DNA from 3 places in the Thermostichus sp. OS-CIW-26 genome. Region 3 is predicted to be linked to each of the others. Evidence: riboswitches for the same ligand, from Rfam matches in the RefSeq annotation. Region 3 holds a riboswitch; each other region holds the start of a gene.

Region 1 (2,258 bases), on a different contig from region 3:
AGGCCCCAGCGGCAGCCAGGATCCCAGGGATCCCGGCCAGGGAGAGGGAAACCTTGGGCAGGGTGGGCAGGATCTGATCCAGCAGCCCCACCACCAGGGCGAAAACAAAGATCCCGCTCCCCGCGGCAGCGGCACCTGAAACCCAAGAGGAGCGGGAGAGCATCATCGTTTTTTCGTCATCACAACCGCTAGAGCGGGAAAACCAGGTTCAAAAATGGCCTGTCTGCACTCAGTTTATCCCGCCAGCAGCCTCTGTTTCCCTCTTAGGGCACCTGCCATGCCCGTTGGTGGTAGCCCTCTAATTGGGCCCAGGGATCCCCAGCCGCTGCGTGGGTGTGGCCGTGGTCGTGGTGAGGGTGAGAATGAGGGTGGTGATGGGATCCGTGCCCGTGATGGTGGTCATGAGGCTCGTGAGGGTGGTGATGGCTGGATCCAGCTCCAACCTCTGCGCTCACGGCCAGGCGAAACTTGCACAGGTGGCAGTTCATCGGGGTTTGGCCCTGTAGGGCTTCCTGCTCCAGTTGCTGCAGGCTGTGCAGCACCGTATCCACAAGGCCCAATTCCGGCAGCATCAGCCAGTCGATTTCCGGCTGTCGTTGTCGTTGTTGTTCCACTGCCGCCTCAATTTTTTTCACCAGCACTCCGGTAAACAGAAAGTAGGGCAGCACGATCACCCGGCGCGGATGCCAGGACAAGGCCCGCTCCAATCCCACGGGCAGGCGGGGATGGGTAATGCCGATAAAGCAGGTCTCCACAGCGGCAAACCCGGATCCTTCCCAAAGCAATCGGGCCAGTTTACAGGCTTCGGCATTGGCCTCAGGATCGCTGGAGCCGCGACCCACAAATAGGAGCACGGTTTCTGCTTCTGGGATCCGCTGCGGTTGGGCGGCCATCAAAGCGGCCAATCGGTCTCGCAGCAGTTGCAGGATCTCGATGCGGATCCCCAGCGGCCCACCGTAACGAATGCGCAACTGGGGATAGAGGGCCTGCAGGCGATCCAGTTCCATCGTCACATCGAACTTGTTGTGGCGGGCCCCAAACAGCAACAGCGGCAGGGCCACGATCTCCTGCCACCCTTGGGCCAAGCACTGCTCTACCCCCTGGGCAATGGTTGGCTGGGTCAGCTCCAGAAAACAAGGGATCACCGGTCGATGGGGGGTGAGAGCTTGGTAGACTTGGGCCAGCTCCAGAAAGGCTTGCCGCCCTTCAGGGTCGCGGGATCCGTGGCCGATGAGCAACAGGGGCAGGGGGACAACAGGAGACTGCCCAACCGCAAGCGGAGGGGAAACACTGAGGGTATTCAACACAAAAAACTCCGTTCCTTGTGAATCGCAAGGGGTACAGGACAACGGCAGGTGGGTGTTCTGGCTGAGGGAGGGATCCCATCACAGTTGCGTCACAGTGGCGGACTTGCACCGCGCTTTCCCCAGTCTGCCTGAGCCTTTTAGGTTAGCTTGCCGCTTGTCGTTCACCAAGCTCCCGGGGGGGATGTTCTTGCCTGCCAGAAGATAGCCCTGAGGCATGAGCGGTACGGCAGACTCATGCTCAAAGGGCAGCAAAACTGTTGCCGCGCTAATCCCCCTTGCCCCTGGGAGAGGGCCTAACGCCGGCCCGCTGGTCTGGGGGGCTGAAAGTGTCGCAGGCGCAGGGCATTGGCGACCACCGAAATGGAACTCAGGGCCATGGCTGCCCCCGCCAGCATAGGGTTGAGCAACCAGCCTGTAAAGGGATAGAGCGCCCCAGCGGCAATCGGGATCCCCAGCGTATTGTAGATAAAGGCGAAGAAGAGGTTCTGGCGGATGTTGTTGAGGGTGGCCCGGCTGAGTTGAATGGCAGTGGCGACTCCCCGCAGATCTCCCGACATGAGGGTAATATCGCTGGCGGCCATCGCCACATCCGTACCCGTACCGATGGCGATCCCCACATCCGCTTCTGCCAGAGCCGGAGCATCGTTAATGCCATCTCCCACCATCGCCACCCGCCGTCGCGGTTGTCTTAGGCTGCGTATGTAAGCGGCCTTCTGATCCGGACGGACTTGGGCAATTACCCGCTGAATGCCTGCTTGCCGAGCAACCGCTTGGGCCGTGGTGGGGTTATCCCCGGTTAGCAGGATCACCTCTAGACCCATCTGTTGCAGCTGTTGCACTGCCTCAGGAGAGGTGGGTTTGAGCGGATCGGCAATGGCCAACAGCCCCAACAGGCTCTGGGATTGGGCTACGCCGATCACCGTTTTGCCCTGGCTTTCCCAATTCTGAACC
Region 2 (2,258 bases), on a different contig from region 3:
GTGCTTTGGAACAAAGGCGAACCGTAACGTCCCCAGCCCAGGGTGGGATCAAATCCTTCTTCCCTTTCCCCTCCAATGGCCAGCACGATTTGATCGCTGGATCCTGCTAGCTTTGGATCGAAAGCTGTCCGCTCAGCAGCATTCTGAGCGCATCCAGCCCACATCTGGCTCAGCAAGAAGAGGCCCACAGACCACACAGTTACTTTTAAGCTTGATGCCATAGAAACCCCGATCTGTCGCTTTTTCAGCAAAAAGGAGCAAACCCCCTTGCCTCCTGGACAAGACTTATGGCAGCTAAGCTATCACTGCCTTATCTTGAGAGCAATGCAGGGGGGGAGGATGCTTAGAGGATTCCGATGACTTCCTGCAAGACCGCTGGGTGAAAGGTGAGGTCTGGTAGCTCCAAAGGCTGCTGGCTTGGTGATGATTGAAGCACTCTACTCCCGTCTCTGAACTTCGTGATACGATGTAGCTCAGCTATCGGTTCTGACGGGGATCAGCCGCCAGAGGAAACGGGGAAAGAGCAGTGAGAATCTGCCGCTGTCCCGCAGCTGTGATCCGGTTTAGGAGAAGTCCTGCAGCAAATCTCTAGAGTCATTCGCTGCCGATCCAGGTCTTGTCCCCCAAAACCGTGTCAGTCAGAATGCCCGCCGATGGTTTTTCTAAACTTCACAACATCTGCGAGGTACAGATGGTAACTGTCTTGGCTTTAGCTCGTTTCTGCTTTCGTTATCCTGAGCATTTTCCCGGCGTTGCTCCCACAAGCTTTCGGTACTCCTCAGCAGTAGAAATAAGTCCAAGAACCCAAGCAAGACTCTGAGCCAGTTGGCCGGGAGAGAGTAAATTTTGGGTGCTGTTGCACCAAGATCTATCAAGATCTACAGCCCGCCTACGCGAAGGAAAGAGTGAGATGTCAGGCTTCCTGACTTCAATTGGTGGCTGGCAAGTAGCCACTGCGATCGCTGGCTGCGTTGAGCATCTTTTTTGCGCAAAAGGCAGTGTTTTGTTGGGGTTCCAGAGGCAAGAGAGGAACAGCCGGTTTCTTCCTTGGCGGGCGGGATCCCAGTTGAGGGCGAATTGAACGCAGGAAAATTAGAAAACTCAGTATTTGGGATGGCACACAACATGACTGCACAAACCATGACATTGGGGTATGCCCGCATGGGCAAGCGCCGCGAGCTCAAAAAAGCTTTGGAAGGCTTTTGGAGTGGTGCCCTAGGGTCAGAGGCTCTGCTGGCTACCTTTTGGGATTTGGAGACTCAAGCCTGGCAGACTCAGCTACAAGCTGGGATTGATCACATTGCGGTAGGGGATCAGACTCTCTACGACCATGTACTGGACTGGGCCACCTGGCTGGGGCTGATCCCCTCTCGGTTCCGAGGTCTGTCGGGTTTAGACCGCTACTTTGCCATGGCGCGGGGGCGGGAGGGCCTGCCGGCTTTGGAAATGACCAAGTGGTTTGACACCAACTACCACTACTTGGTACCCGAAATTGAGCCGGAAGCCGATCCCAGTCCTAACTTTGGGGATTTTTTGGAAAGAGTTCGGCGGGCCCAAGGGATCCTAGGGGAGCGCACCAGCCCCGTTGTCCTCAGTCCAGTGACTTTGCTCTGCCTTAGCCAGCGATCTGGGGATCTGCGGGCGGACTTGGAAAAGCTCCTTCCTCTGTACCGGGATCTCCTCCAGGAGTTAAAACAGCTGGGGATCCCAGAAGTCCAGATTCACGATCCCATTTTGGTTACCAGCCAGGGAAGTGGCCTGCGGGAAGCTGTGGAAATGAGCTACCGCCAGTTGGCAACCGCCGGGATCCCTGTCCACTTGGTCACCTACTTCGATGACCTGGGGGAGACTTACCCCTGGGTGGTGCAACTGCCGGTGGCCGGCATTAGCCTTGACTTTACCCGTGGCCACACCCTGGATCTGGTAAGAACCTATGGCTTTCCGGCTGACCAGATCCTAGGTGCTGGCGTAGTGGACGCTCGGAATGTCTGGAAGGTTCAGCCTGAGACCGTCTTGGCCAGCCTGCGGGAGCTGCAGGGGGTAGCTCCCAACCTACGGGTGCAGCCTTCCGCTTCGTTGCAATTTGTGCCCCACGACGCTGCTCTGGAAGCCCAGTTGCCGGAACCCCTCAGAAATGTCCTCAGCTTTGCCGAACAGAAGCTGGCCGAAGTAGCTCTCCTGGCGCGAGCCCTCAACGGCGAAGACACTGCTGCCCAGCAGGCGGAAATCCAGCAGCAATGGCAGAGCTTTGCGCAGTT
Region 3 (2,258 bases):
ATCTAACAGCAGGTCGTTGGTGTTTTGCACTGCATCGGGGGAGGGAAACTCGGTGCTGCCGGGCACCTGAAACGCTTTGTTGAGATAAAGGGCATTTCCGGTTAGGACCTGGCCTTCTGCCAGTTGCCAGGTGAGTTTGGCTTGTAGGTTGTGGTACTCCACCGCCGAGTTTTCCCGCCTGCCGGCTTTGCCCAAACGCCTAATTTCAAAAGGAAAGTCGTTGTTGCTCTGCAGACGGCGATAGCTGACCACCCAGCCCAGATCCTGCGCTTGGCCGCGGTTTTGGATCCCTTGCTCGTTGAGGCCGTAGCTGCCGATAGCCGCTTCCAGCACGGTCTCGGATCCCGGCTTTGGATCCAGCGTCACGATGTTGATGACCCCGCCAACGGCATCGGAGCCGTATAAGGTGGAGCCCCCACCTGGAGAGATCTCAATACGCTCGACCACATCTGTAGTGATCTGAGACAGATCGAACCCGCCAAAAAAGCCCAGGTCGTTAATGGGGCGGCCATCCAAGAGCACCAACACCTGGGCCGTTCGTCCTCCCCGCATAAACTGGGAGCTAAGGGCTCCCAACTGGGTTCCCGCCGTGCCGTCGCTGAGGATCCCGGGCAGGTAGCGCAGGGCCTCCTGAACCGTTCTTGCCCCTTGCTCTCGAATTTGCTGGCGGGTAATGACGTAAACCGGGCGGGAAGAATCCCGCAGCAAACCAGGACGGCGAAAAGGTGTGGTGACGGGTTGATTTAAAATCTCGGCGCTAACACCGGTTTCCAACACCTCTTGAGCTGAAGGTGAAGAGGCCGCCGGCTGCGCCCACGCTGGGATCCCCAAAACAAAGCCCCCCAGCGCCAGGCTGAGACCTAGAATGGGATTCATTTTCTTTCTTGAAGCTCCTGATTCCGTGCGACGCGGAAGAAATGCGAGCCAAAACCGCAGGCGGGCATCCTGACTGAGGGCATGGGTCTAGCCCAAGCCCATCACAGTTGCGGCACAGCGCCGGATTTGCACCGGACTTTCCCCTTTACATGCCCTGGCTGATCCCCAGGACAACCTGTCGGTACAGCTTTCTCTGCGATTGCTCCGAAAAAGCCGTGCTAGGCATCATACATCCCCTGCTCTGGAGTTCCTATCCTGCCAGGGGGGATGTCATCCCCAGGGGCGAACGGGATCCCAACGACAATCCCAGGGCTTCGGATGGGCCACATCCCATTTAGGCCAGATTTCTTCACTGCTTTGTAAGCAGTTGAAGGATAGCCCGCTGCTACTCCAGATCGCGAGGCCCAGGGATCCCTTGACTTTTGAAGAATTTGAAGAATAGGGAGGATAGAGATACGCTGAGATCTTGCAAAATCCACAGCCTTTGGGAGAGTAAGAGGGGAGCAGTGGCTTGGCTGCTGTCCACGGGATTCATTGGACTAGTACCCAACCGGGTAGAAAAGAGGAGCTTTTTCGATTTCAGGCGGGGCTGTCGTCTGGTGGGCTGGATCCGGTTTAACTTGGCTGGGAGAGGCAATTGGCACCTCGATCATCCGATCCGGTACCAGCGGCACCATTTCGGAGCGGTCGGCAATTTCCCGCAGAGAATTGGCAATGGATTCTTGAGTCAGCAGAAACTGTCGTTCGTTGCGCTGCATCTGCTGCCACACCTGGTAACGCTGGCTCCACCGGCTTTGGGTATGCACAGTCCAACTGTAAAGGCTTAACACTGAAACCCCAGAGAGGATAGCCATCCCTGTGGAGATCTGCTTCCACCAAGCTAGGTGTTCTGCCCAAGCCGAATGTTGGCTGCGAGGATGGGCTGATTTCAACTTCAAATCCAAAGGCTGGGTGCGGCTGGCTTGAACTGTACCGGAGAGGGGTCGGCTCAGAGCAGAAGGCTGTCTGTGGCGACGAGGGCTTTTGGGACGATCAAGACCTGCGTTCAAAGGCTGGCTAACCATAGGGCTTAACCTCACACACACCAAGGGATCCGACGGTGCAGGACTGCCGGTTCCGCTTCACCCTAGTTCCCCGCATCCCCCAATAGCAACCCCCTTCTCCCGATTCCCGGCCTCAGCAGGACAGCTGTCCGCTTCACGGTAGCCGATCTCTTGAGAGCGGGAGAACCAACCTAAACCTACATCTGACTGCTGCGGGCAGCCACTCGCAGTTTGGCAGAGCGGGCCCGTGGATTGCGTTGCCGTTCCAGTTCGGAAGGGGACAAGGGCTTGGGGGTGAGCACCTGCCAACGGGGATCCCTGCGAAAGGCCCATTTCACC

What was found. A riboswitch is a leader RNA that binds a small molecule or an ion and turns the genes downstream of it on or off. The one in region 3 is predicted to bind cobalamin.
Region 1: linked by a shared signal. The riboswitch ahead of ACVW0C_RS02575 (sirohydrochlorin chelatase) and the one ahead of ACVW0C_RS04950 (TonB-dependent receptor plug domain-containing protein) in region 3 are both predicted to bind cobalamin.
Region 2: linked by a shared signal. The riboswitch ahead of metE (5-methyltetrahydropteroyltriglutamate--homocysteine S-methyltransferase) and the one ahead of ACVW0C_RS04950 (TonB-dependent receptor plug domain-containing protein) in region 3 are both predicted to bind cobalamin.

Annotation. Positions count from the first base shown of each region.
Region 1 covers NZ_JBSSAG010000003.1:127,891-130,148, forward strand. Annotated here, with positions in the region: gene ACVW0C_RS02570 (hypothetical protein) at 1-166, opposite strand, end outside; gene ACVW0C_RS02575 (sirohydrochlorin chelatase) at 264-1,307, opposite strand; cobalamin riboswitch at 1,338-1,473, opposite strand; gene ACVW0C_RS02580 (heavy metal translocating P-type ATPase) at 1,601-2,258, opposite strand, start outside.
Region 2 covers NZ_JBSSAG010000029.1:23,040-25,297, reverse strand. Annotated here, with positions in the region: gene ACVW0C_RS11100 (ABC transporter substrate-binding protein) at 1-221, opposite strand, end outside; cobalamin riboswitch at 465-669, shown strand; gene metE (5-methyltetrahydropteroyltriglutamate--homocysteine S-methyltransferase) at 1,126-2,258, shown strand, end outside.
Region 3 covers NZ_JBSSAG010000007.1:49,440-51,697, reverse strand. Annotated here, with positions in the region: gene ACVW0C_RS04950 (TonB-dependent receptor plug domain-containing protein) at 1-876, opposite strand, end outside; cobalamin riboswitch at 919-1,070, opposite strand; gene ACVW0C_RS04945 (hypothetical protein) at 1,416-1,940, opposite strand; gene rsmH (16S rRNA (cytosine(1402)-N(4))-methyltransferase RsmH) at 2,117-2,258, opposite strand, start outside.